One region of the Solibacillus sp. FSL R7-0668 genome, then DNA from elsewhere that is predicted to be linked to it. Evidence: riboswitches for the same ligand, from Rfam matches in the RefSeq annotation. Region 1 holds a riboswitch; each other region holds the start of a gene.

What was found. A riboswitch is a leader RNA that binds a small molecule or an ion and turns the genes downstream of it on or off. The one in region 1 is predicted to bind cobalamin.
Region 2: another riboswitch for cobalamin. It lies ahead of cobI (precorrin-2 C(20)-methyltransferase); the one in region 1 lies ahead of MKX47_RS02520 (ABC transporter substrate-binding protein).
Region 3: another riboswitch for cobalamin. It lies ahead of MKX47_RS08005 (ABC transporter substrate-binding protein); the one in region 1 lies ahead of MKX47_RS02520 (ABC transporter substrate-binding protein).
Region 4: another riboswitch for cobalamin. It lies ahead of cobJ (precorrin-3B C(17)-methyltransferase); the one in region 1 lies ahead of MKX47_RS02520 (ABC transporter substrate-binding protein).

What each region holds. Positions count from the first base shown of each region.
Region 1 covers NZ_JBBOUU010000001.1:521,764-529,147, reverse strand. Annotated here, with positions in the region: gene MKX47_RS02530 (adenosylcobinamide amidohydrolase) at 1-1,132, opposite strand, end outside; gene MKX47_RS02525 (FecCD family ABC transporter permease) at 1,132-2,130, opposite strand; gene MKX47_RS02520 (ABC transporter substrate-binding protein) at 2,120-3,067, opposite strand; cobalamin riboswitch at 3,250-3,434, opposite strand; gene MKX47_RS02515 (amino acid ABC transporter ATP-binding protein) at 3,513-4,268, opposite strand; gene MKX47_RS02510 (IS110 family transposase) at 4,674-5,951, opposite strand; gene MKX47_RS02505 (amino acid ABC transporter permease) at 6,068-6,769, opposite strand; gene MKX47_RS02500 (amino acid ABC transporter permease) at 6,780-7,384, opposite strand, start outside.
Region 2 covers NZ_JBBOUU010000001.1:1,666,155-1,673,538, forward strand. Annotated here, with positions in the region: gene MKX47_RS08035 (ABC transporter ATP-binding protein) at 1-219, opposite strand, end outside; gene MKX47_RS08040 (hypothetical protein) at 216-350, opposite strand; gene MKX47_RS08045 (hypothetical protein) at 568-1,230, shown strand; gene MKX47_RS08050 (hypothetical protein) at 1,291-1,422, opposite strand; gene MKX47_RS08055 (energy-coupling factor ABC transporter ATP-binding protein) at 1,419-2,288, opposite strand; gene cbiQ (cobalt ECF transporter T component CbiQ) at 2,302-3,078, opposite strand; gene MKX47_RS08065 (energy-coupling factor ABC transporter substrate-binding protein) at 3,065-3,352, opposite strand; gene MKX47_RS08070 (energy-coupling factor ABC transporter permease) at 3,354-4,097, opposite strand; cobalamin riboswitch at 4,222-4,398, opposite strand; cobalamin riboswitch at 4,615-4,798, shown strand; gene cobI (precorrin-2 C(20)-methyltransferase) at 4,938-5,642, shown strand; gene MKX47_RS08080 (precorrin-2 dehydrogenase/sirohydrochlorin ferrochelatase family protein) at 5,668-6,300, shown strand; gene cobA (uroporphyrinogen-III C-methyltransferase) at 6,297-7,055, shown strand; gene MKX47_RS08090 (class I SAM-dependent methyltransferase) at 7,074-7,384, shown strand, end outside.
Region 3 covers NZ_JBBOUU010000001.1:1,656,281-1,663,664, forward strand. Annotated here, with positions in the region: gene MKX47_RS07985 (cobyric acid synthase) at 1-88, shown strand, start outside; gene cbiB (adenosylcobinamide-phosphate synthase CbiB) at 171-1,142, shown strand; gene MKX47_RS07995 (pyridoxal phosphate-dependent aminotransferase) at 1,099-2,199, shown strand; gene MKX47_RS08000 (histidine phosphatase family protein) at 2,150-2,680, shown strand; cobalamin riboswitch at 2,851-3,039, shown strand; gene MKX47_RS08005 (ABC transporter substrate-binding protein) at 3,237-4,250, shown strand; gene MKX47_RS08010 (FecCD family ABC transporter permease) at 4,272-5,279, shown strand; gene MKX47_RS08015 (ABC transporter ATP-binding protein) at 5,279-6,070, shown strand; gene cobJ (precorrin-3B C(17)-methyltransferase) at 6,121-7,384, shown strand, end outside.
Region 4 covers NZ_JBBOUU010000001.1:1,643,225-1,650,608, forward strand. Annotated here, with positions in the region: gene MKX47_RS07925 (cation diffusion facilitator family transporter) at 167-1,114, shown strand; gene MKX47_RS07930 (ArsR/SmtB family transcription factor) at 1,126-1,443, shown strand; cobalamin riboswitch at 1,549-1,733, shown strand; gene cobJ (precorrin-3B C(17)-methyltransferase) at 1,879-3,528, shown strand; gene cobK (precorrin-6A reductase) at 3,537-4,316, shown strand; gene MKX47_RS07945 (precorrin-8X methylmutase) at 4,297-4,971, shown strand; gene MKX47_RS07950 (cobalt-precorrin-5B (C(1))-methyltransferase) at 4,946-6,082, shown strand; gene cbiE (precorrin-6y C5,15-methyltransferase (decarboxylating) subunit CbiE) at 6,057-7,268, shown strand; gene cobM (precorrin-4 C(11)-methyltransferase) at 7,265-7,384, shown strand, end outside.

The DNA.
Region 1 (7,384 bases):
TCGTCACATCGACACTATTGCCAACACCCGCTGTTACCATAATGATTACTTCTAAATCATGCTGTGTAAACGACTGAATTTCCACACATTTTGTGGCTACAGCGGTCAGCATCACAACCGTACTCGTCGGCGCAAAATGATTAGCTACTAAAAAGTTAACCGTCTCTTCTTCTACACTGTATATATCATAGTCTGGCGCAATCGAACGATTTAAAAATGTATCATACCAGCCTATTCCTGCATTATGCACTGCTGATGAAATGACCTTTAATGGTGCATTTGCTTTTAATTGAATATATGCGTTCGTAATTGTAAAATTCGCTACTTGAATTCGCGCTTCCTCACGCTGTAATTCATTCGTAGGCAGCATTGTAATTTGTGGCTTTGGTACTTCTGGATGTGGATACGTTGCAACTCGCGCCTTATATACATCGGCAATTTGCTGCTGTAAAATGACCTCATGTGGCAAGCCATATGCGCGCACTTCGCCATCTTCTAACAGTAGTAATTCATCACAATATAACGAGGCTAAGTTGATATCGTGGAAAATCGACACAACCGTTAGTCCATGCTGTTCTACTTGCAGACGAATCATATCTAAAATTTGCTTTTGATGCGCGATATCTAGATGATTCGTTGGTTCATCCAGCAGAAGGAGCTCCGAGTTTTGAGCCAGTGCCTGTGCGATAAATACACGTTGCTGCTCGCCGCCAGATAAAAACTCTAAATAATGCTCCTTGTAGCGCGTAACACCGGTGCTTTCCATAGCATGCTGTACCATCTGTTCATCCACATCTGACCAAGTCGAAAAAAAGCCTGTTTGATGGGGGTAACGACCTAGTGAAACCGCATCATAAACACGATTTGAAAATGTACTCGCATTTAATTGTGGGAGCACCGCCATTTTTTTGGCTAGTTGCTTCACATCATAGCTTTTAATCGGCTGATTTTCGATTAATACTTCACCCGTAGTGGGATTAATAATGCCGCTAATCATTTTTAATAATGTCGATTTTCCGCTACCATTCGGACCTAGTATCCCCAAAATTCGACCTTTTTTCACGTGAAACGTCACATTTTTCACAACACTCTTGCCGCTATAGCCACCGCTTAAGTCATTTACCTGTAACATTATGCAACACCCTTTCTACGTTGCTTAAAGAAAATATACGCAAATACTGGTGCACCTATAAAGGACGTAATGACACCTATCGGCAATTCGATTGGCGCGATAATCGTACGCGACACTAAATCACAAATTACGAGCAAACTCGCGCCATTTAAAAACGAAAGGCTGAGCAAATGTCGATGATCTGCACCAATTAAAATACGAATCATATGCGGCACAACTAACCCAACAAAGCCAATCGTTCCTGACGCCGCAACCGCAGCACCCGTCAAAATCGAGCCTCCTGCTAAAATCATATATTTACTACGCTTTACATTGACTCCTAAATATTGCGCGCGCTCCTCACCGTAAACCATTGCATTTAGCTCGCGACGATTCAGCCAAATAATTAATGCGCCAATGATCATAAACGGTATAACCATTCTCACATAGGGCCAGCCACGCATCGACACACTACCAAGTAACCAGCCGATAATTTCACGCAGCTGCTCGCCCGTCAATGCTACCATCAATGAAATACAGGCACCTAAAAATGAACTAAAAATAATTCCAGTTAAAATCAATGTTTCCATTTTCATCGTACGGTCTACTAAACGAGCAAACAGAAGCACGATGACAATTGTTATCGCCGCGCCTAGCATACTAAAGATTGGGAGCGTAAACGAGCCAAGGAATGGAATCGAAATACCTAAAAAAATCGTCATTACAGCCCCAACAGAAGCTCCCGAGGAAACGCCTAGTGTATACGGGTCTGCTAATGGATTTTTCAGCAAACCTTGGAAGGCAGCTCCCGCAATTGCAAGAGACGCACCAATTAATGCCGCTAAAATAACACGTGGCATTCGTATTTTCCAAAGAATGCTGTAGGCAACGGGGTCTGTCGTTTTATCCCACAGAGTAGAGAGCGGAATGTCGACCGAACCAAATGAAATCCCAATCCACATACTCGCTAAAAGTAATCCAATCGATAAAATATAGGCGATTGAATATTTACTGTTCATTAAATACCTCTGGATAAATAGCCTCCGCGATCGATTCAATGCCCTCCACTAGACGTGGACCTTGACGACTTGTCGTATCCGCATCCACTAATTTTACGTTGCTGTTTTTCACCGCAGTCATCTCTGCATAGGCATCATTTGTTGTAAGTTCCTCAATATCATTTTCATACGTCGCTAAAATAACATCTGGGTTACTGCTGACGAATTGCTCAGCGCTATACATTGGCCAGCCTAGTTCGGGTACAGCATTTTCCACATTTAGTACTTCTAACATTTCATTAATAAAGGTATCCTGCCCTGCTGCATAAAGGTCAGGGTCTGTACCAACAACGATAAATACCGACTTTTCTTCTAAGTCTGCCACCTTCACTTCGATTTCTTCAATGTCTTCTTTCATTGAAGCGATAATATCGTTCGCTTCTTGTACCTTATTTGTCAAACGCCCAATTTGCTCAATCGTCGTATATGTTTCTTCAAATGTTTTAGCATCTTTCACAACAAATACCGGAATCCCAACTGCTTCTAGCTGTGCAATCGCTTCTTCATTAAAGCTATACATACCTGATTCATGCGCCAATACTAAATCGGGTTCTAAGGCAATGAGTTGCTCTAAATTAAATTCCATGCCGCCAACCTTTTCCTTCGTTAACGCTTCCTCTGGGTATGTGTCATTGTCAGAAACACCAATAATTTGATCGTTTAAGCCTAAGCCAAATAAGATTTCTGTATTTGATGGAACGAGTGAAATAATACGCTCCGGAGCTTTTTTGATTGTAATATCTTTGCCTAATGCATCCATTTGTGTAATTGGAAATTGGGCTTGCTCTGTTGCCTCGGTAGTTTCATTTTCTTTTACTTTGTCTGCTTCTTCCTCGCCGCATGCTGCTAATGCTACTGTTAATACGGCTACTGAAGAAAGTGCTTGCCATTTTTTCATTGTAAAACTGCCTCCTTGGATTTAGAAAACACATCTACTGTGCTCATTGTTTCATAAGCCCTGATCACCTGTTATTTAGCAAAAAGAAAAAGCCCCACCTCATATGAGAAGGAAGCTTTACGTATGCAAATAAAATTCAACTAACCGGAACTTATCTGCCACATCCTATCCTCGTAGGCGTATCTTTGGGCATTATAAAGGCAGGTCTCCTGGCTTATGCGTTCAAACGTTTAATAGCGCCTTCCCGTATGATACAGTGGCATCATGCTTTAAACTCGCATTTACAGTGGCGGGACCGCATCGGCATTTAACCGATTTCCCTATTACTTCTTATTGTTGAATAAGAACCTTTACAATCGATATGAAATTTATCTTTTATTATAGCGGATAAATTTCGTTTTGTACGCAAACTTATACTTATTTTCAGATAATTCCTCTTAATTCATTAAATATGATACGTGTATTCTTCTGGTAGGACGCGGCGTAGAAATTGCTTTGTGCGGTCTTCTTTTGGCTGCACGAATATTTCATGTGGTGAGCCCTCTTCGATAACATGACCACCATCCATGAAAATTATCCGGTTGGCCACCTCCTTAGCAAATGACATTTCATGTGTCACTACGAGCATTGTTGTCCCTTCTTTTGCGATATCCTTCATCACCGTTAGCACTTCGCCAACCAATTCTGGATCGAGTGCAGAAGTGGGTTCGTCAAATAAAATAATATCTGGATTTAAGGCGACCGCGCGTGCAATACCGACACGCTGCTGTTGGCCTCCTGATAGCTGACTTGGGTAAGCATCATATTTCGCCGATAATCCGACTTTATCGAGCGCTGTTTTCGAAATGTCATAGGCCTGATCCTTTTTCATGCCGCGCCCAATAATTAAACCTTCTGCCACATTTTCAAGCGCAGTTTTATTATTAAACAAATTATAATTTTGAAAGACGAAAGCCGTTTTTTTACGAATAGCCAAAATATCCTTTTTCGAGGCTTTATGTAGATCCACCGCAATTTCATCAAAATGGGCAGTCCCCACATCTGCATGCTCTAAAAAATTTATGCAGCGTAGCAAGGTCGTTTTCCCTGAACCACTCGGCCCTAAAATGACAACTACATCGCCTTTAGCTATCGTTAAATCGACCCCTTTTAACACTTCATTTCCACCAAAAGTTTTATGCACATTTTTTACTTCCAGCATGCTATCCCCTCCCTCTATAAATGTTGATATATCAATGGTTTGCACCGTTTTCGAGTGTCCAAAAAATATTTTTCGACACGTACATCTATCGTTATTTTGTAATTCTTGATTTTTTTTACAAACAGTCCGTACGCTTCGCTATAGGATAAACCAGTAAATGGTAATTATCCCTCTGATCCTGTGCGCTATATCGATGCACTTTTGGATCTCTGCGTTGCTTATGATGACGGACCCTCCCATATCTCTAGGCGTCTGATGCGCGTACATTCCTTCGTTCGGTCTATTCATAAGGCAGAGGCTGGCGATGCTCCCTTAGGGACTCTTTGCGATTCGCACGGTCGAATGGTGGAAATAGTGCCGGCTTCTCCGTGTCATCCTCTTGTTTGTGACTTCTGATGGTGTCGCTTACGCAGCCGTTTGAAGCTGGGTGAAATCGTTCATCATTTGGTCTGGATTAAAATAAATTTTCTTGTTACACAAGGCATGTAAAATCTTCAGTAACTTCCCACACAGGACGACAATCGATTGCTTTTTACGCAGTGGATTGTTGGTGCGTGTGGTGTAATGTTCGTGTAACGCTTTAAACGCTAGATTATGTTGAATCAATGGCATCATGACACGGAATAGGAGGGCGCGAAGTTTGCGTCTTCCACGTTTAGAAATCCGTTTTTGTCCGGTTTGTTTACCTGAAGAGTTTTCACGCAATGTGAGTCCCGCGAGTTTGATTAATTGGCGTGGATGCGTATATTGCGTGAGCGAACCGACTTCTGATAGTAATTCGACAATCGTGACATCGCCGATTCCGGGTACAGATGCTAGGTAGTCATAATCCGTCATTTGTTTCGCTAATTCCGTTAATTGTACAGTCAATTCATCGAGCTGTGCCTGCATTAGTTTCACTTGAGAAAGCAGTGTGGCGATTTCATAACGGGCCATCACCAGTCCTTCCGTCAGTCCAATTGAATGAGGTGCCAGTTCGACTAATTGTTTCGCTTTCGGTAGTTGAGGACTTTTCATCCCGTCTACTTGGCGATAAAGGAAGAGCAGTTCTTCCGGTGTTTTCCCTTGAATATCCATTGGCAGCGGCGTTTTTTCCAGCACCGCATACGCCATTTTTCCAAAATTTTTAAAGACTTGTGTAAACTCTGGGAAGAAACGGTCTAACCAACGAATGATGCGGTTTTGAAGGGCGTTTAAATCCTCTTGAATTTTTGAACGCAACGTCGCACCATTTCGTAATTCCGCTTCCACGCCTTCTAAAAGACGAGGATAGCTAAAGCGTCCATCTCGCATTAGACGGGCGATGACAAGCGCATCTTTTTGGTCATTTTTCGTCTGCAGGTTGTCGTCGAGTTCTTTCGAGCGATTGACGTGCATCGGATTGACCATCACAAACGGAATCCCATAGTGTGTTAAAAACGCCGCTAAGTTCATCCAGTAGTGACCAGTTGGCTCGAAACCAACGAGGATTTCTTGTTTTTCATGTGCCGTTTTTAACGTAAGCAGACGCTCATAAAACGCTTCAAATCCGATACGTGATTGCACGATAGGAAATGATTTTTGGAGCACGCGACCGCGATCATCCACAGCACAAGCGAAGTGCTTATGCTTGGCAATATCGATGCCAATGACTAACGTATTTTCAGAAACTTGATTAATTTTTTCATTCGTATTAAAATTCATTGTTGTAAGTCCTCTCTGTAGATGTGCGAGTCAATTGTCTGGTTGACACTCAAACATCATACGAGAGGGCTTTTTTCTTTTCAAGTCCCTGAAAATTCTTCTAACAGGAATGCTCCTTATACAGTCGCTACCTTATAACGACTTAACCGTTTTTCAGACCATTTAAATAAATATTCTACTGTCATACAAATAAGTAGATAAACAACAAATATATCAAGATAGGCTTCTAAATAGTTGTAGCCTAAATTTGCCTCTACCTTGGCCTTTAACGTAATTTCTTGCAAGGAAATCGCATAGCCAAGCGATGTCGCTTTAATTAAGTTAATCGTTGCTGTGCACAAATTAGGCATCGCGGAAACAAGCGCCTGTGGAATAATGATGCGGCGGTATGCCTGGGCTGTCGTCAAACCTACTGACTGCGCCGCCTCCAGCTGACCTTTTGCAACGGTTTGTAAGGCCGAACGAAATATTTCAATTAAGATGGCTGCCGTATTAAACGAGAAAATAATAAAGGCATACCAGAGTGGATTAATTTCATAAATGGGATAATCAATCTGATACTTTTCAAAAATGCCACTTAGTATTAACGGAATCGTTGCATAGAGCACGAAAATTTGAATAATGACCGGTGTCCCACGAACGAATGAAATATACACTTTTGCGAACTGATTGATTACAGGTACTTCATAAATACGTGCCAGTGCTAGTAAAAAACCAAATGGTACCGCAATAAACAGCGAAACAACGGTTACGAGTAGCGCAACTGGAACGCCACTTAATGCGACAAAAAATGTATCAATTAAAAATGGCCAATTCATAGCGTACCTCCTACGTTGTTTTTATCGTTTGCTTTCCTTTACTAAGCATCTTTTCAAGCACTGCGAAGAGTTTCTCGATGGAAATCGATAACACCCAATAAATGACCGCTAATGCGATATAAATTTCTAATGTATGCGTACCATAATTATTCGCAATAATTAAATTTGCCTTGCCAACAATGTCAATAAAGCCAATTGTATACGCAAGTGCGCCTTCCTGTAATACCGAAATGAGCCCATTGCCGAAGTTTGGCAGTGCCACGACCAATGCTTGCGGGAAAATAATGCGGCGATAGGCTTGAAACGGTGTTAAGCCAACACTGACCGCTGCTTCAAATTGCCCTTTATCAATCGCTAAATAGGAAGAGCGAATGACTTCTGACATCATCGCCGCAAATTGCAGACTAAAGGTCACAACAACAAATACCCCAGTGGATACATCCTGCAAATAAATGCCGAATACCCCTTCTGCAAAAGCAGGAATGCCGTAGTACACTAAAAACAATAAAACAATTGCCGGTGTACAGCGCATAACGGTTGTATACGCATTTGCTAAAGCGCGTAATAATTGGTTATTGCTTAACTTCGCCGCAGCGAGCACGAAGCCGAATAGAG
Region 2 (7,384 bases), 1.1 Mb from region 1:
TCCCTTCATCGTCCCAAGTTCATGCCCGTTAATTTGTACGTCACCACTTGATTTTTCAAGTAATGTACAGAGCATTTCAATTGTCGTCGATTTTCCGGCACCATTTGTTCCGAGAAACGCAAAGAGGGAGCCTGCAGCGACTTGAAAGTTGATGCCTTTTACCGCATTAATCTCGCCATAATTCTTTGTTAATTGCTTTACTTCAATAATATTCGTCATTCGGATTCACCTCTATTTTTTTGTGATTGAGTTTTTTTCATGAGCTGTTCCACTGCTTCCGTGTATTCCGGTGCATGAATATGAACTTCAATTTGCGGTAAATCATTTTCAATATGTAGATGAATTTTCATATTGTCTCCTTTCTTGCTAGTATTGTAGCATTGGAAATAGCAATCTTTTTCCTTTTCTATGTAACAAGCATTAATAATGAGCTAACAGGTCATTTTTGATAGTTAAGCGGTTATTCGTATTGTAAACGTAAAATGGATAATACTGGCGCGTTTTATTGCTAGAATTGCTGGATTTCATAGAGGAACGTTATAATGGAAGGGAAGGGAGGTGATCAAAATGACAATGGATATTTCATCACTGTATTCGATTGATCGTTTGCTAGGCTCTACATATGGCACAAACGCAGCAGCTTCAACGAATAAATCTAGTACGAGCTTTGAAAATTATTTATTGAAGGCCTTAGGAGCCAATAATGCAAATTCTACTTCATCAAGCGTTTCTTCGCTATTTGATTTGTATGCTAATGGTGGAACGAAGGCCTTGCTTGGTGGCTTAACGTCAAGTGATGCAGCTTCTCCGCTCGCATCACAGCTATTATCAAGCCTGCAAACCTCGGGGAAAACGGATTCTAGCTTGATGAATTGGAATAACCCCGTATCTACAACCGATCAATATGCAGATTATTTAACAAAAAGTGTTCAATCGCAAATGCTAACGAATATGAGTGCAGCCAAATCAAAGCTGCAATCCTCGTTTGACAGCTTTGTGGAACGCATGGGTGAAAATCCAACAGCTGCAGCACGAGGCCGTATGGAGCAAATGAAGCAAAATATTAGTGTAATAGAAAATTATATCGCTTCAAAGTCAGCAAATAATATGGATGCGCTAATAGGTCAGCAGACGGGTTCAGCGCAAGTGGATGCGACAGCAAAAAAGCAATCGCTAGTAGACCAGTTAAATGCAAAGTCAGCGGTAACGCAGTATATGTTGGATTTATAAAAAAGAAGAACTTGCACCGAATTGAATGGTTTCAGTGCAAGTTTTTTCGTGTTAATACAATCAGTCTAATTCAATAACGAATGAAGCGGTGACAAATTGTATAAAGCATGTTTCGATATCCTCAAATACATTTTCCTCCATAAAAAGTTCGAGCTCATACGGTTGATCAGATTGTAATATGTCCTTTTTCATAGTCTACCTCCATAAGAAAAATTCGTATCATAATGAGATTTCATCAGCTGTATTAATTCTTCCATCGAGCCGGGAAGTTGCGATTGTGGCTGAATCATACCTTCTTGTAGCATCGATTCATAGCATTTCACAATCCATGGTTTTTCGATATGGGCTTTTTCTAATAACGCGTCATTTCCAAAAAGCGCATCCCTTTGCCCTGAATATAGCAATTGCCCTTTATGAAAGACGATAAAATGATCAGCCCATTCATAAATTAAATTGACCTGATGGGTGGAATATAAAAAGGTTCTATCCTCACGATCAAGTTCATCTAAATACGCTGTGAGCTGATTGGAAAAATAATAATCTAAGCTGCTTGTTGGTTCATCTAAAATATAAATTTTCGGATCCATTGCATAGACGCCAGCAATCGTCACACGTTTTTTTTGCCCACCACTTAAAAAATGGATAGGGCGCTCTGTTAAGTCCTCTAGCTCTGTTAATTCAATCGCCGTTTCAACCTGACGTTCAATTTTTTCGTGAGACCATTTCAAGTTAAGTGGACCGTATAATATATCGTGTTTGACGGTAGAGGCAAATAGCTGATTATCTGCTTCTTGAAAGACAAAGCCAACCTGCTCGCGCAACTCGATTAATTGTTTTTTAGAATAATGTAATGGCTTGTTTAAAAATGTGATTTCCCCACTCGTTGGTTTTTCTAGCCCAATAAGAAGTTTGAAAAATGTTGATTTTCCGGAACCATTTTCACCTAAGATGGCGACCTTTTTGCCTTTTGGAATGGTTAAGGTCACATCAAGTAAAGCCTGTGTGCCATCCTCATAGTGAAACGATACTTGCTCAAATGTAAAATAGCTTTCTATCATAACTAAAATCTCCTTACAAGATGAATAAAAACCCAATAATCAAATAGACGACTGCAATTAGTGTCAGCTTGAAATCCCAGTATTTTGTAGGTGAAAAGGCTTGCGGGATAATAAATTGTTCAATATTTCGAGCAGCCATCGCATAAGAAAGAGCCTGATAGCGGACGAAAATTGAGCGAAAGAGCGCGCTAATAAGCAAGCTCAATGATTGAAAGCTACTTCGATAAGTGCGATAGCCTAAACGAGCGTGCTGCGCGGTATATAGCTGTGTAATGGTTTGTAAAAATAAAAAGATAAACCGATACATCAGCTCCATTAATTCAATGATAATGGTTGGCACTTTTAATCTGGCAAGTACGGGACTAATTTCATACATCGGTGTTGTTAAAATTAAAAAGTACAAGCAACTTGTCGCACTAATTGCGGTAAAAAATAGCGTGATGGCTCGCAATAAATCACTCGGCAATATAAAGAACTGTATGCCAAAAAGCGAGCTATGCCATAATGTATGCGCCGGAACAGACTGTGACAAGGTGATCGATATGACAATGGCTATACCCCCCGCTAACACGAAGCCAATCGGTGCAATGAGTAAGCTTACATAGGATTTCCAGGGGATTTTGGCATAAAAGATAATGACACTACTCATAAAGAGTAGTGTCCAAACCGACAGAATGTTATTTCGAAATAATGTTACGATGAATAGCCCGATAAAGCTTAACGCCATTTTTTGACTAGCTACCACCTTGTGAAGCGCATTATGACTGGCTAAATAATCAATGTTCAGCATGATCCTTCGCATGCTTTCCGCGCATATAGCCAATGAAATAGCCGATAATGAGTGCACCAATCACGCCTTGTAAAACGAATAATAGACTTTCAATTTCCCCACTTGGAGGCTCCCAAATAGCGCTAAACCATGGCTCGTAATTCGTTGCGATTTCAGTAATGGCTGCTTCGGCTTCACCATCAGCCCCACCAAATTCGGCATCCTGTAAAAATAATAATGGGATAATTGCCAGAACAACGACACCTAAAAGTAAAATTAAATTTTTCTTTAACATATTAGCTCTCCCTTGCCTTTAAAATACGAAGCTGAACTAATTCCTTCATATTATATTTTTGTAAGAAGTTCATAATCATGACAGTTAATAATCCTTCACTAATGGCTAAAGGAATTTGCGTAAGCGCAAAGATGCTTGCGAATTTTTGGAATGAGCCTAAAATGCCACCAACTTCAGCTGGGAACGCTAATGCTAATTGGACAGAAGTCATGACATAGGTGCCTAAATCACCTAGCATGGCTGCGAAAAATACAGCAACGCTAAAGGATAATCCCCATTTTGTTGCGAGCTTAAAGACCCCTACAGCAATAAATGGACCAACGATCGACATGGAGAAAATATTGGCGCCTAAAGTCGTTAATCCACCATGTGCCAGTAAAATAGATTGGAATAATAAAACGATCGATCCTAAAACACTCATCACAAATGGCCCAAATAAAATCGAGCCTAACCCAACACCAGTAGGGTGAGAGCAGCTTCCCGTTACAGATGGGATTTTTAACGCCGATAAGACGAATGTAAAGGCACCTGATAAGGCAAGTAATAATTTACTTTCTGGATTTTCTTTCACGATGGAACGGATTACGTTTAGACCTTTTACAAGGAATGGTAGGCATAGGGCAAACCAGAAAATGGCCCAGCCAATTGGTAAAAATCCTTCCATAATGTGCATGGCATGTGCTTGCTTTGGCATAAATAATAAAACGACGCCAAAGTAAGCAAGTTTTGGTAAGTATTGCTTCATGTTTTTACTCCTTTTTTCTTATTTGATGAAAAAAAGTGCATAAAAAAATACACTTTTAAGAGTAAAAGTGCATCACAAAAAAGCAAGCGGTTTAGCTTGTTTCACGCACCTATCCTCGTAGGGTTGAATAACTTAATTGTTGGCAGGTCTCCTGACTTCTCTTCAACGTAGTACATGTCTTCCCGCATAAAAATGCAGTGACGTATTATGTAATACTCCAAGTTACAGTTGCGGGACAGCACCGGATTTGCACCGGTTTCCCTATTAAGCTCGTAAAAGCACCAAAAATCATTCAATTTTCACCATGTGAAGAAAATAGTATCACTTGTTTTTTTATTTGTCATCATTATTTTTTTGAATTCTCTAAAAAAGAAGTTTTTGTCGAGAAATATGTAAACTAATTTGTCGTTCATGGGGAAAGCTCGCTAGTTTTAACTTCTTTTTCTTTTGAATCGTAATAATTGTTCGGCAATTGTTATTGTCAAAATAATACGAGCATGGTAGAGTAACGTTAACTTCATAATTTTTGTAATAAAGTGCTCTTTTTATAAGAGGTAAAAGGGAAATTAGTAAAAATCTAATGCAGCCCCCGCTACTGTAATAGCTGATGAAATCACAATTAATCACTGTCAAAATGATGGGAAGATGTGATAGTAAAATGACGCTTGAGCCAGGAAACCTGCTTTATTATTGCAACACGACTTTTCGGTGGGAGAAGGACGGCGACCATTACGTTTATTTAGTATTTTTATATACTTATAAGGATGTTTATGCCTATTTCTAGCATTTGCCGGAAATAGGCTTTTTTTTATGAATTTTTTTAAAGAGGAGAAGTAAACAATGACACTAGGAACTTTATACGGAGTAGGCGTTGGCCCGGGGGATCCCGAATTAGTAACAATTAAAGCTTTTCGAAAATTAAAGGAATGTCCTGTAATTGCATACCCGAAAAAAATGCGCGGTAGTAAATCTTATGCCCAAAAAATTATTGACCTCTATGTAGACCCACAGCAAAAAATCATGCTAGGGCTCGTATTTCCAATGACGAAGGATGAGGACACCTTACAGCAGGAATGGGCCAAATCGGTCGAACAAATTTATGCCTATTTACAGGAAGGTAAGGATGTAGCCTTTGTTACAGAGGGGGATCCAATGCTATTTAGTACATATATTCATTTGATGAAATTAATGAAAGCACAGCATCCAGATGTACCGATGCAATCCGTTGCAGGTATTTCTTCATTTAATGGAACAGCGAATCGCCTTCATATTCCGTTAGCAGATGGCGATGATCATGTGGCAATGATTCCCGCAACGACGAATAAAGAAGAGATGCGTAAAGTGCTTGAAACGCATGATGGCATCGTATTTATTAAAATCGCGAAGGTATTAGATCAAATGCTAGATTTGCTGGAAGAAATGAATTTAATAAAAAATACCCATGTTGTGACAAAGGTGACGTCCGATGAAGAAGTAATTTGGGATGTTGAAAACTTACGCGGCACGGATTTGAACTATTTATCTTGTATGATTGTTCGCAAATAATCGTAACAACTTAGGAGGACTGAAGATGAGTTATTTCCCTGTTATGCTCAATGTCGATTATAAAAAAATCGTCGTTGTTGGTGGGGGGCATGTGGCGACACAAAAAATAGAGAGCTTACTGGCGACAAAAGCGGTCATTACCGTAATTAGCCCAATGCTAACAGCGACTTTGCAACAATTTGTTCAACAAGGTGTCATAAATTGGCGTGATAAATATTTCGAGCCAGCTGACTTAGATGATGCGATGATCATTTTTGCTACAACAAATGATGAGGCAGTCAATGATCAAATCGAACAGGCCACCCAGCATTGGCAATTGTTCACGCGCGCGGATGTCAATGGACGAATGGATTTTATAAGCCCGGCTGTTGTCCGCCGTGGTGATTTTGTACTTACCGTATCCACTTCTGGAGCAAGCCCAGCCTTTACCCGACAAGTAAAACAGCAATTAAGTGAGCAATTTGATTCAAGCTATGAAAATTATGTTGCTTTTTTAAAGCGTGGAAGACAAACCATCTTAGCTCGATTCGAAGGGGAAGACAAGCGTCGTGCATTAGCAGCCCTTTTGGAGCCACAAGTATTACAGTGGGTGCAGCAAGAGCAGTTGGAACGCTGTGAGGAATTTTTACAACAATTAGTAGAGGGTGAATCAATGTGAACGGCTTTGTATATATCGTTGGTGCGGGTCCAGGAGATCCGAAATTACTAACCATTCGTGCGCTCGAATGCATTCAGTTGGCGGATGTGATTTTATATGATCGTCTCGTCAATCCGGTCATTTTACAGCATGCCAAAAAAGATGCCGAGTTAATTTATTGTGGCAAAGAACCTGGAAAGCACGCGCTTATTCAGCAAGAAATTAACGAAGCGCTTGTAAGTCATGCGAAAGGAAATAAGCAAGTCGTCCGTTTAAAGGGGGGCGATCCGTTTGTTTTTGGTCGTGGCGCTGAGGAAGCACTGTATTTAAAGGAGCGTGATGTGTTATTTGAAATCGTCCCGGGGATTTCGGCGGGTATTGCAGCACCTGCCTATTCTGGTATTCCAGTGACGCATCGTGATTATTCAAACAGCTTTGCCATCGTGACGGGGCATGGACGTGAGGAAAAGGGCCAGGATTATTTACATTGGAATGCGTTAGCACAAATCGATACAATCGCCTTTTATATGGGGGTTGGGAATATTGAACTCATTACCGAAAAGCTCATCGCACATGGCAAATCAGCACAAACCCCGGTTGCCGTAATTGAATGGGGAACAACCGATCATCAGCGTACGGTCACAGGCCAGCTTGCTACAATACGCGAGCAAATAGCCGCGACGCAAATTACAAATCCCGCAATGATTTTAGTCGGCGAGGTTGTGCAATTACACGATCAAATTGCTTGGTTTCAAGAAAATAAAACGTTTTCCTAATGAAAGGAGATTCATTAGATGAAGGAATCCCCACTAACAATCGATTTTGAACAGCAATGGAAAGCAGGTATGCATGATTGGCATGGCAAGATGCCAGAACGAATGATCAATGACGATTTAGAAGAAGCATTTTGGGCGCAATCGATGCAAAAGAAAACGTATAAGCAAACCGACGCCCATACCAAACAAATTTATGACAAAATGAAGCGCCATATCCCAGAAAAGGCTAGCTGCATCGAGATTGGACCAGGTTGGGGTAACTATACATTTTCCTTACAAGAGGATGTTGAGAAATTAACATTAGTAGATGGCTCAAAAAGCGTGCTCCA
Region 3 (7,384 bases), 1.1 Mb from region 1:
GGCTTATGAAATGTTAGATCAACATGTGCGCACCCATTTAAATATGACGAAAATTTATGAACTGCTTGCATTAGAGCGCACGTCATAATCTTTTTCGGGATTCTGTTTATTACAGCCGATGTACAATTTTGTGCATCGGTATTTGCTATTTTCAAGGAGGGAGTAATCGTATGCTATACTTTTGGATAGGCTTAGTAGCTGCTGTGCTGGATGCTGTATTCGGGGATCCGAAAAAATGGAAGCATCCTGTCATTTATATTGGAAATTTTATCTCGCTCGTGGAACGGAAGCTTAATCGAGGGACTCGCCGTAAAGTAAAGGGCTTTATTGCGATGCTGCTAACGGTTACGCTATCGACTGGCTTTGTTTTGGCTATCGTTTTGCTGGCATTTCAAGTACATATATGGCTATGGCTTGCTGTTGAGGTACTGCTTATTAGCTTAGCTTTGGCTCAAAAGTCGTTAAAGGAGGCAGCACTGCTTGTCTATGATGCGTTAGAAAAAGAGGATTTACCAGAGGCGCGCCGTTATTTAAGCTGGGTCGTCGGGCGAGATACGGCGCATTTAGATGAACCGGAAATTGTCCGCGGGGTAATTGAAACGGTGTCGGAAAACACAAGCGATGGTGTGACTGCCCCGCTCTTTTATGCGCTGCTATTTGGCGCAACAGGTGCTTGGGGCTATAAAGCAATCAATACGCTGGATTCGATGATTGGCTACAACAATGAACGCTACGCTGATTTTGGCTATTATTCAGCAAAGCTAGATGATATCGCCAATTTTATACCAAGTCGTATTTCGGGCTTTATCATTGTGCTCGTTAGTAAAAATTATTCGAAAAAACCTTTTATGGAGCGCCTAAAGCACTGGCTATGTGATGCCAAAAAGCACCCCAGCCCAAATAGTGGGTATTTAGAAGCCGCAACAGCCTACCAATTAGGGATTCGCTTAGGCGGCTTTAATCGCTACGGTCAAAAGGAATCGTTTCGTGCCTATATGGGGGAGCCGCTCCAGGAAATGGGTAAGCAGCACATTTTACAAGCAATTCAGCAAATGCAGCGCTGTACATATGTATTTTTAGGATTAGGAGGAATCATCTATGCTATTACCTGCACATGGGGCAAATGCGCGGGCTTTATATGAAGCAATGCAAATCGACATGCCAAACGACGTGATCGATGTTAGTGAAAATGTCAACGCAATGGGGATACCAAAAGCGATTCAAGCAATTTGGCCAAACTTACTTAATCAATTAGCAAGCTATCCAAATGAATTGGCAGAGCCCCTCCGCTCGCAGCTTGCACAGCACCATCAATTACAGTGTGAGCAAGTGTTAGTAACAAATGGTGCTGCGGAAGGGTTGATGGTGCTAGCGCAGCATTTTCAGGGACAGGATATATTGGTGCTTGAGCCGTCCTTTTCTGAGTATAAACGCACGCTATCCCAACAAAATTGCACAGTATATACCCTTATTGCAGAGGATATAATCTATTATAAATTTGATATGGATAAATTAAACAGTCAATTGGAAAAGGTCACAGCCTGCTATATTTGTAATCCAAATAATCCAACGGGTGTTGTGCTAGAAAAACAGTGGATTCATCATTTAGTAGCTGCCCATCCACAATGTCTCTTTGTCATTGATGAGGCGTTTATGGATTGGACCGATGAAGCGGAGTCTGTCATTCCATTACTTACAAGCTATTCGAATTTACTTGTCGTCCGTTCGCTGACGAAAATGTATGCACTTGCTGGTGTGCGAATTGGCTATGTGCTCGGTCAGCAAGTTGAAAAATTACGCCCCTATTTACCACATTGGAATGTTAGCTCCATTGCCTTGGCTCTCGGAAGTGAATGCATCAAGCAACAGGAATTTGTTAAAGAATCGGTTGATTATAGTTCTGAATTACTAGCTAAAATGAAGCGCTATTTTCGTTCAATTCAATGTCCATACAGTAATAGTGCCGCGAATTTCTTATTGTTTAAACTTCCCGAGCAATATGATGCCGACCATTTTTTCATATACTTATTAAAGCGGGGAATTGTGCTTCGGCATACGAAAAATTATGCGGGCTTGAATGGACAATGGTTTCGAATTGCAGTAAAAACAGAGGAAATTTGGGCGCGTTGTCAGAAAGAGATGGATCATTATGTCAAAAATTATTCGCTATTATCGCCATTGTCAAACGAGCTGGAATGAACATCAAAAATTGCAGGGCTGGCTGGATTCGCCATTAACGAACCGGGGAATAGCGCAGGCAAAGGCCGTCGAATGGCAGCCGGACATTGTTTTTAGTAGTGATTTGCGGCGGGCGATTACATCTGCTGAATGGATGTTTCCATCAAAAGAAATTCAGCAATGTCGTGCGATTCGGGAAATCTATTTAGCGGATTGGCAAGGGCGGTACATTGTACAATTACAGGAGGATAAAAACTATCAGGCATACAGTCAACATCCGGCATCCTTTATTGCACAAGAACAGGAATCTTTTGAAGCGGTAACGGCGAGAATGCTTCATTTTCATCAACAAGTATCCGCATTGCCGTACGAAAAAATTGCGGTCGTAACACATGGCATGGCCTTAGCCTGCTTGTTGACGGCATTACATGGCGATGAAATTGAAAATGTTTGGGGGTATATGCTGGGAAGTGCCCAGTATGAGGAAATTTCTTTGTTTTGATGCCGATAGAAAATTTATTACCTTATACAGAATAAAATATTTAAGTAAGCGAATTTTTAGTTTTCTTAACTTATACTTCTATTTTGTGAAAATTCCGATATGTTATTTTTGGTTTTTTTTATGGTATGGTATTGTTCGTACAAAATATTACATAGTTGTGTAATGTACAAATTGAATAATTAACATTAGGTTCTTTTTTACAAAGATTAATAGGGAAATTGGTGAAAAGCCAATACAGCCCCCGCTACTGTAATCGCCGATGAAATCAGATAAAATGCCACTGGAAAAATTTCTGGGAAGGTTTCTGAGAGTAAAGTGACGCGAGAAGTCAGGAAACCTGCCTAACTGTTATAGCAATGGACCTTCGGAGGGAAGGGGACGACTAGTTGAAACGATTATTTTTGCTAATGGAGGAATTTTATATTTCAGCCATTATTTTTGCGGAAGTGAATCAAGCATTGGAGAAAATATTCCAAATGTTTACTAAGTATCCCAGCTACGATTGGTCGGGGTACTTTTTTTGTGCCCAAAAATCGACAAATTGGAGGAAAAGAACATGAAAAAAGGAAAATGGGCATCATTATTGACAGTGTTGATGCTATCACTTGGGCTCGCTGCATGCTCAGGAGAAAGTGAAGATGTGAAGGAAACAAAGGCATCTGAACAAACGAATCAGCAAGATGAAAGCGTTGTTAAGGAAGCGCATGGCGTAACAATTACCGACAAGGATGTAACATTCACAGACTCTCGTGGACAAGAAATTACGATTGAAAAAAATCCGCAACGTGTTGTTTCGGTTTTTAACTCATACTTAGATATTTGGATGGCGAGTGGTGGTGAAGTTGTGGGGACTATCGAGCCCTCAGGTGACAAGCCAGTACCAGGAACTGAAAATGCTGAAATCGTTGGAACACTTGGTGCAGTAAGCTTAGAAAAAGTTTTATCTTTAGAGCCTGATGTTGTAATTGTTAACGGGAACTCTGCACACCATATGGAATTAGTACCAAGCTTTGAGCAAAATGGTATTAAAGTGATTGCGTTAGACTTTGTTTTTAAAGCAGATTACTATAAATTAGCGCGTGTCTTTACGGCACTGACAGAGCGTGAGGATTTATACGAAGCAAATGTAGCACAGGTGAATGAAGCCATTGAAAAAATCATTGCGGAGTCACCAACGGATAAAAATTATAAAGTGCTATTAATGATGGCAAGTGGTAAATCAATTACAGCACGTGGGACAGATTCCTATGTAGGAGAAATGTTAAAGGATTTACATACGACGAATATTGCGGATGTATCGAACAATTTATTAAGCGAAACCTCATTTAGTATGGAAAAAATTATTGAAGAGGATCCAGACTTCATTTTCGTTCAAACAACAGGAAGTGATATGGATGTTGTATACGATAAATTAAAGCAAGATGTAGAGTCAAATCCAGCTTGGGCATCTTTACAAGCAGTAAAGAATGATCGCTACATTTTCTTACCAAAAGATATTTATATGTATAAAGCAAACCAGCGCTACGCAGAGGCATATGAAGGTTTAGCACAGCACTTATACGGTGAATAATCGAATTCGTAGGTGAATCGGATGACTACAACAGAAAAGGTTGAACATAAAAAGCACCGCTTATGGGCATTAATTAGTTTTGCCATTTTACTTATTATTAGTATTTTTGTAAGCATTGGCTTTGGGGCTGTGAAAATCGGTCCTATGGAGATTGTTCATATATTGTTGCATAAGCCTGAGGGGATGCAATATCAAATTATTTATAATGTCCGTCTCCCTCGTACGATTGTTGCAGGGCTTGTTGGGATTTCGCTAGCATTATCGGGGGCAATTTTACAAGGGATTATGCGAAATCCATTGGCAGGACCAAACATTATCGGGGTATCCTCAGGTGCAGGGCTTGTAGCATTAGTTATTCTAATGCTCTATCCCTCACTGTATTATTTTGTTCCATTTGGTGCATTTTTAGGTGCATTGGCAACAACACTCTTTATCTATGCACTTGCATGGAAGGATGGCGTATTACCGACACGAATGATTCTAGCAGGTGTTGCCATTTCCTCCTTATTAGGTGCGGGTATCAATTCCTTGCTAACTTTTTATCCAGACCGTGTCGCAGGCGCAATTCACTTCTTAGTTGGTGGATTATCAGCAGTAACATGGCAAGATGTTTTACTTGTTTTACCGTATTCTTTATTTGGCATTGTGTTGCTCTTGATGATTTCAAACAAATTAAATATTTTAATGCTGGGTGATGAGGTGGCAACAGGGCTTGGATTAAATGTTGAACGAACACGCTTTTTATTCATTGCATTATCTTCATTGCTCGCAGGGAGCGCGGTCAGTGTGGTTGGTCTACTTGGTTTTGTTGGATTAATTGTGCCACATATTGCACGCCTCTTTGTTGGCTCGGATTATCGATATTTATTTCCAGGATCGATTCTGTTAGGTGCGGGAGTGCTGATTTTATGTGATACGCTCGCTCGGACGATGTTTGCACCGATTGAAATTCCAGTAGGGATCATCATGTCGGCATTAGGCGGACCATTTTTCTTACATTTATTAAGAAAACGTGAGGTGAAGCATTAATGGGAATTACGACAGAAAATCTCATTGTAAAATATGGAGAAAAATTTGCACTAAAAAATGCAAACTTCACCGTAAATGATGGAGAAGTCGTGACAATCATCGGTCCAAACGGTTCAGGGAAAACGACGCTCATTAAAGCGATTACCCGCTGTGTGAAAATTGATGCTGGTAAGATATTACTGAACAATGAGTCATTGCAAGCAATCCATACAAAAAAAATTGCACAAGAAGTGGCTATTTTACCACAGAAAAAAACGATAACCGGTGATATTCGCGTGGAAACACTCGTATCATATGGGCGTTATCCGCATATGAAATTTGGAAAGCGACTAAAAAAAGAAGATTGGGATATTGTTGACTGGGCACTTGAGAAAACAGGCTTAATGCATTTACGCTACCGCTATGTAGAAACATTATCTGGTGGTGAACAGCAACGTGCATGGATTGCGATGGCATTAGCCCAACGTTCAAAAATATTAGTGCTCGATGAACCAACGACCTTTTTAGATGTTTCGTTCCAGGTTGAAGTAATGGAGCTCATAAAGGAATTAAACGAGACATTGAAAATAACGGTTGTCATGGTGCTCCATGATTTAAATCATGCGGCGCGTTATTCAGATAAATTATATGTGGTAAAGGATGGGGAGATTCTAGTACAAGGTGCACCACGCGATATTCTTCAATCCCCGCTATTACAAAAGGTCTTTCATATTGATTCTGAAATTTATGAAGATATAAGAGGCGATAGTCCATTTTTCATTCCATACAAATTAGAAAATCGTGAAGAGTAGCTTCTTCACGATTCATTTTTTATAGGATAAGAAAGGTAGAGGTGTTATTCATGCAAAAAGGTAAAATTTACGTTATTGGCTGTGGTCCTGGCGCATATGGACAATTAACAATCGATGCGCTAGAGGCCGTTCGTCAAAGCCATATTATTATGAGCTACAAAACATATACGGAGCTACTATCGGATGTCCTTACAAATCAAATAATTATTCCAACCGGGATGACAGAAAATGTTGAGCAGGCATATGATGCCATTGACAAGGCTTTAGAAGGAAATACAGTTGCGATTTTATCGAGTGGTGATGCTAGTATTTATGGAATGTCGGGTATGCTATATGAGGCGCTTCATGAGAGAAATGAAACAACGATCGACATTGAGATATTGCCTGGAATTTCGGCTTTAAGTGCCTGTGCCAGCTTAGTTGGTGCGCCCTTCATGCACGATCATTGCGCAATTAGCCTCAATGAGAAAACAACCCCATGGGAAATTATTGAAAAGCGTATCGAAGCGGCGGCAATGGGGGATTTTGTTCTCGCATTTTATAACCCGAAAACAGGCTATCAAACACCCCAGTTGTTAAAAGTGCAGGCAATTTTATTGGCTTATCGCAATCCTAATACACCTGTAGGCATTGTGCGCGGTGCATTCCGTACGTTCCAAGAAGTTCATGTAACAACGGTTGAAAAGATGCATGAGCAGGATATCGGAATGGTCACTACTATTTTCATTGGCAATCACCATACCTATTTGAGAGATGGCGTAATGGTTACACCACGTAGCTATCAGCAAAGCTTCACGATTGGAGAAAAGAGGGAGGTTGCCCCGGTAGAGCAAGTGTCAAGTCCTACTGTAAGTACAGCAAGAATAGTAAATTTACCAAAATTTGATTCAATTTTTGAAGTAGCGATTAGTCCAGGTGTAGCTAATAAATTTTACAGCACGCAGCAGCTTGCAACGCTCTCACAATTAATTGCAGATAAGGGTACGATTGAATATACCGCGGATCATAAAATGATTGTTAAAGTACCAACGGATGATCCAAAACCTTTATTAGAAAAGCTAGAGCAAGCACAGTTTTTAGTGTCGCCAGTGGGGCATGTCGTAAATATTAAAGCATGTGATTTTTGTCATGGGGAGAAAATTGAGGCATTACCTTATGCTGAAGAACTAGAGCAGCAATTAGGTGGATTAAAGGTACCGATGCCGCTTAATATTGGCTTTAATGGTTGTTCAATGACATGTTACGGAGCCGTTTTTGATGATATAGGCATTGTCTATCGTAAGCGAAACTTTGATTTATACATTGGGGCAAAAT
Region 4 (7,384 bases), 1.1 Mb from region 1:
ACCGCGAAAAATTGGCTACAGCGGATTATGAATATATGAAGAAGCACTGTGCGATAAGTATTTACTTTTCGTGCAGTTTCTTTTTCAAATGGAATTGACAAAAAATGAGGAAAGTAATAATATTAGTATATGAATATATGTTCATATAAAGAAGGAGGTTGTTTTTATGGCTGAACATCAACATGACCATTCACATGGTGCGAATAAAAAAACATTACTCATTTCATTTATTATCATTTTTAGCTTTATGATTGTTGAAGCAATTGGTGGGGTAGTAACGAATAGTTTGGCGCTGTTATCTGATGCAGGGCATATGTTTAGTGATGCACTTTCACTTGCGATTGCGCTTTTAGCCTTTATCATTTCGGAAAAAGCGGTGACGATGTCGAAAACATTTGGCTATAAACGGATTGAAATATTAGTTGCCATGCTAAACGGGGTAACACTTGTTGCGATTGCGCTCTATATTTTCTATGAAGCGGTTGATCGCTTTCAAAATCCACCTGAAGTAGCGACGACAGGGATGCTCATTATTAGTGTCATTGGTTTGCTTGTGAACATTTTAGTTGCATGGATTATGCTAAAAGGTGGAGACACAGAAGAAAATTTAAATATGCGTGGGGCATTTTTACACGTAATTAGTGATATGCTTGGTTCGGTAGGGGCGATTATTGCTGCATTGTTAATGATGTTTTTCGGATTTGGCTGGGCAGATCCACTGGCAAGTGTTATTGTAGCACTGCTTGTATTACGTGGTGGCTATTCCGTAACGAAAAATTCACTACATGTGTTAATGGAAGGAACACCAACAGTGGTCAATAGTGAAGACGTACTCAACATTATTCAAGGACATGAGCAGGTGCGCAGCGTTCATGATCTTCATATTTGGGCGGTTACGAGTGGCTTACACGCATTGACTTGTCATATTGTATTGGATGATGCCTTAACAATAAAAGAAGGTAGTGCCATTATCGCACATATTGAACACGAACTATTACACGCCAATATTCAACACGCGACTATTCAGATGGAAGATAGTAGCCATAAACATGGCGATTCTGTGTATTGTACGGTAAAGGCTGAAGCAGGTGGACATCACCATCACCATCATTAAGGAGGCAATTTATGAACGAGCAAATGGATCAAGTACGCCATGAATTAGATGAAGAAACCTTATTTGTAGTATCTCAGACCTTCAAAGCATTAAGTGATCCAACACGTATTCGAATATTAAACTTATTATGCTGTAAAGAATATGCCGTAAACGATCTAGCAGAAAGCTTGAATTTAAGCCAATCTACAGTGTCACACCAGCTGCGGTTTTTAAAAAATTTACGCCTCGTCAAGTTTAGACGTGAAGGGACAACAATGTTCTATTCAAGTGATGATGAGCATGTAATGAATTTATTGCATCAGGCGATTGATCATGCGAAACATGAATAATACAATACGCCGGATATCTCTTAGATTTATACATGAATTGTTATAAAAGTGAAAAAATTATATCCAATACCAATGAAGTATGTTACTTTAAGAATGTTAATTAAATAATTTGCAATTTAAATGAGTGCTTACATTTTTATGTAAGGTAAAAGGGAAATTAGTGAAAATCTAATGCAGCCCCCGCTACTGTAAATGCTGATGAAATCACAACAATCACTGTCAATCGATGGGAAGATGTGAAAGTAAAATGAAGCTTGAGCCAGGAAACCTGCTTATTTAAACGATACTTACTTTTCGGAGGGAGAAGTGTAGGCGAAACATGATCATGTTTTTGTGTTTTTTTATACTAATCCGTATACAATTTCACTTGCCCGTACCTCTTTTTCTAAAAAGTAGGTGCGGGCATTTTTTCATTTCTATACGGAGGGTGTTTGGATGCAAAAGGGAAAAATTTTTGTTGTTGGCTTTGGTCCTGGTGATCGAGAGCATATTACAAAGCGTGCAGTCGATGCACTGCAACAAAGTGAACACATTATGGGCTATAAAACATATGTGGACTTGATTGAACATTTAGTAACGGCAAAAACGATTGTAAGTACAGGGATGACTGAGGAAGTCTCGCGTGCACAAGAAGCGGTTAAGCAGGCAGAGGCAGGAAGTATCGTATCGGTTATTTCAAGTGGAGACTCAGGTGTTTACGGGATGGCCGGTCTTGTATATGAGGTGCTAATTGAAAAGGGCTGGACAGAGGCAACGGGTATTGAAGTGGAAGTAGTGCCGGGGATTTCCGCGATTAACTCTTGTGCAAGTTTGCTTGGTGCCCCCGTTATGCATGATAGCTGTACGATTAGCTTGAGTGACCATTTAACACCGTGGACAGTGATTGAAAAGCGAATTGAAGCAGCAGCAATGGCCGATTTTGTCGTTGCGTTTTACAATCCTAAATCAGGTAGACGAACAAGACAAATCGTAGAAGCGCAACGCATTTTGTTGAAATATCGTGCGCCCGATACGCCGGTTGGATTGGTGAAGGCAGCCTATCGCGATACTCAGGATATTGTGTTAACAACACTTGCCGAAATGTTAGAGCATGATATAGGCATGCTGACGACTGTTGTTGTAGGAAATTCCTCTACCTTTTACTATGACAATAAAATCATCACACCGCGTGGCTATCAGCGAAAATATACATTAGGTGAAGAAAAGCAACTATTAAAACCACACCAACGCTTGAAGAAGGAAGCCGAACCATGGGCATTAGACCAAGAAACAGGTGAGGCAAAGGAAGGCTTTGAAAAAATAGAGGCGATTGAGAAAAAAACAACGAATGTGAGCGTAACGGAATGGAGCTCATTGCAATTAGCGAATGAAGCATTGGCGCTTGTTCGACCAGAGGAAAAGGTGGAAAATCCTTTTTTAGTGCAGCAAAAGCAGGAGTCCATTTTTGAATTTGCTGTGTCTCCAGGGGTTGCCAATAAAATGATTACCCCACAGCAAATGGTGACATTAGCTGAAATTGTAGGCGAAAAAGGTACGATGGAATATACACCAGATCACCGTCTTGTGGTTAAAGTACCAAGCATGGATCCACAAAAAATTGTAGCAACGGTTGAACAAACCGGATTGCTCGTCCAACCGGTGGGGGATGTTGTCATCGTGAAGGCCTGTGATTTTTGCTATGGCGAAAAAGCTGAATCCATCCCGTACGCGGAAAAGATTATGGAAACGCTTGGTGGCTTGAAGATGCCGAAAGAATTGCATGTTGGGATCAACGGCTGTGGCATGGCGTGTTACCGTGCTGTATTCGACGATATTGGCATCGTCTATCGCAAGAAAAGATTCGATTTATTTATCGGCTCAAAACCAGTCGGGCGTACAGCACATGCAGCTCAGCCTGTTTTAGAAGGTCTAGCACCCGAACAATTAATTCCATTATTAACTGAGATTGTTGCGGATTATCAAGCAAATGCACATCCAAATGAACGTTTCTTTAAATACTTTAAACGCGTAAAAAAAATCTTAAACTTCGAGTATGTCGATATGGCATGCAAAATTAAAGTAGAAGAAGCGCCTTGCGGGGACTAGGAGGAAGCATGATTTTATTTTTAGCGGGTACAAGCGACGCACGGGAGTTAGCCGTGAAATTGAAACAAAAGGGCTATGAATTAATCGCAACAGTTGTCACAGATTCGGCAGCATCTAGCTTACAACAGCAAGGAATTCCATATCATGTTGGACGATTATCTGTACAACAAATGACCGAGTTGATTAGTGATAAACAGGTTCAAGTTATTATCGATGCCAGTCATCCTTATGCAGAAGAAGCATCGAAAACGGCAATGGCTGCGGCACAAGAAAATGGAATTCCTTATATTCGTTACGAGCGTCCAACGCAAGAGTTTGTTGATCCACTTGTAACGGAAGTTGAAACATATGAAGAGGCGGCACAATTAGCTACTACGCATGTGGGGACAATCATGCTGACAACAGGCAGTAAAACGTTAGCAATCTTTACAGCAAAATTATTAGGTCAAGAAAATATCCGCGTTGTATGTCGTATGCTGCCAAACAAAGAAAATATGGAAAAATGTGATGCACTGGGCGTGATACAGCGCGATATCATAGCGATTCAAGGTCCATTTTCAAAAGAGCTAAACACGGCGCTTTATAAGCAATATGACACAACGCTTGTTATTACAAAGGAAAGTGGCAAGGTTGGTTCGGTTGATGAAAAAATGGAGGCAGCCCTCGAGCTAGGCATCCCAGTCATTTTAATCAAGCGACCAAAAATACACTATGCAAATAAATGTACTTCATTTGAGGAAGTACAAGAAAAATTAGGGGGCATTATCAATGGCAAATATGAACTTTAATACGGATTTCGTACCACTAACGGTTGATCCAGACAAAATTTACGACTATAGCTTCTCGATTATCGCAGAGGAAATGGGCGAGCATCCTTTTTCAGATGAGGAATGGTTAGTTGTTCGTCGTGTCATTCATGCATCGGCGGACTTTGAATTAGGACGCAGCATGATTTTTACGGAGGATGCGATCGAAGCAGGAATTCAGTCAATTTTAGCGGGGCGTCATGTCGTTGCAGATGTACAAATGATTGAAAGTGGCTCGGGACGTAAGCGATTCCAAAAGCATGGTGGGGATTTGCATTGCTATATCGCGGATGAGGACGTTTCGATTGAGGCCAAAAAATTAGGGACAACACGCGCAATCATTTCTATGCAAAAAGCAACGCAGCTTCAAGAGGGTGGCATTTATGCGATTGGCAATGCACCTACTGCATTACTTGAGTTAATTCGCCTAATTAAAGAGGGCTTGGCAAAACCAGATTTAATTATCGGGATGCCAGTAGGATTCGTATCGGCTGCGGAATCGAAGGCAGAGTTAGCCATTTTAGAAGGCATTCCATTCATTACAAACGTAGGAAGAAAAGGTGGCAGTACCGTTACCGTTGCAGCACTCAATGCCATCTCACTTATGGCAGATGAACGTAGAAAGCAAGCGGAATAAGAAAGACCCATCACAAATGCGGCATGGCTATACAACAGGAGCTTGTGCTACGGCAATGACAAAAGCAGCCTTGCATGCGCTTGTGACAGGGGAAATACCAAATGATGTAACCATTCATTTACCTGTTGGGCAAGATGCCACCTTTAAAGTGGCATCTTATGTAGTGAAAGATAATGAAGTGATGTGTGAGACGATTAAAGATGCCGGGGATGACCCAGATGCAACACATCAGGCGAAAATTCAAAGCACGGTACGCTTCGTCGAAAAAATAGGTGTTCATTTAGATGGAGGCATCGGGGTAGGGCGTGTAACGAAGCCCGGATTGCCCGTTGCAGTCGGTGAAGCCGCAATTAACCCAGTGCCAAGAAAAATGATTTTTGGTGTTGTGGATGAAATGGTGGCGCAATTTCAATTAGAGCAAGGGATTGAAGTCATCATTTCGGTTCCAGAGGGTGAAGAAATTGCCAAGAAAACATTGAATGGTCGACTCGGGATTATTGGTGGCATTTCCATCTTAGGAACACGGGGAACCGTCGTACCTTTTTCAAGCTCTGCCTATATGGCAAGTATTGTACAGGCTATTAGCGTCGCAAAAGAGGCTGGCTGCGATCATTTAGTCATTACAACGGGAGGGCGCAGTGAAAAATATGCGATGAAGCAATACCCCGATTTGCCAGAAGAAGCATTCATTGAGATGGGGGACTTTGTCGGCTTTACGCTCAAGCATATTGCACGTAAGGCTATACCCAATGTCTCGCTTGTCGGCATGATGGGGAAATTTTCGAAGGTCGCACAGGGGGTCATGATGGTGCATTCCAAAAGTGCGCCTGTAAGCTTAGCGTTTTTAGCGGAAATGGCCAAAAAATCTGGGGCGACTGACGAGCAAATATTCGAAATTCTTCATGCAAATACCGCTTCACAGGCAGGCGAAATTATGCAGGAAAATACTGGTTTCTTTGAGGCGCTCTGTCGCAATTGCTGTTATTATGCGCTTGATCATGCAAAAGGAAAACTAACGGTCTCCACAACGCTTTATGCAATGAATGGAGAGCAACTAGGAAAGGCTGAGAATATTGACAAATTGGATGAAGATGATTGGTATCGGGGATAGCGGTATTGAAAATCTATTACCACAATATATGGATTGGATTGAACAAAGTGCAGTACTTGTTGGCGGTGAACGGCATTTAGCGTTTTTTCCACAGTATCAAGGAGAAAAAATACCGATTAAAGGCGGAATCAAGCCACTTGTAGAAAAATTACAGCTCGAGACACGCAATGTCGTCATTTTAGTTTCAGGGGATCCGTTGTTTTACGGTTTAGGAAATGTATTAGCTAAAAAGCTAGCGATCGAAATTTATCCGCATACAAGCTCCATCCAATTAGCATTTACAAAATTGCAGGAAAGCTGGCAAGATGCGTATGTAACGAGTGTACACGGACGGTCAATGAAAGGCTTGGCGCAAAAAATTGACGGTCAAAAAAAGGTCGCCATTTTAACGGATGAAACAAACTCTCCAAACGCGATTGCGACGTATTTAAAAGCGTTTGGCATGACCGAATATGATGCTTTTGTGGCAGAAAATTTAGAAGGCGAAAATGAACGCTGCCGTCATTTCACATTAGATGAAATGGAAAACGCGCAGTTTTATCCACTAAACGTCGTTATTTTAAAGCAACGCATGCCTGTACAGCTTTCCACAATGGGAATCGATGATGATGCGTTTATTCAACGTAAACCTGAAAAAGGATTAGTGACTAAAAAGGAAATTCGCGTGTTATCGCTGCATGCATTAGAGCTACAAATAGACAGTGTTGCGTGGGATATTGGGACATGCACAGGGTCTGTTGCAATCGAAATGGCGAAACAAGCACGAGAAGGGCAAGTATATGCCATTGAAAAAAATGAGTATGATTTAGAAAATTGTATGCAAAATCAATTACGTCACCGCGCGGATATAACGGCCATTTTAGGCAAGGCACCTGCACGCTTAGACGAATTCCCAGACCCCGATGCCATTTTCATTGGTGGCACAGGCGGAAATATGGAGGAGCTACTGGAGGTATGTGTGAAGCGCCTAAAGCCAAATGGTCGTATTGTCATAAATTTGGCAACGTTAGAAAACCTAGTCGATGCCCAAAGAATTTTTAAGTCGCTTCATTGTGACGTAAGCTTTATTCAAGCTTCGATTGCGCGTAGTAAACCCATCTTAAATCTTACTCGTCTGCAACCGCTAACGCCGATATTTATTGTTACAGCACGGAAAATACAGGAGATGGAAGGTGAGCATTCATGAGAAAAATTTGGATTGTTGGCGCAGGACCGGGTGACCCAGATCTAATTACGGTGAAGGGCTTAAAATTATTGCAACAGGCGGATGTTGTCATGTATACCGATTCATTAGTAAGTGAG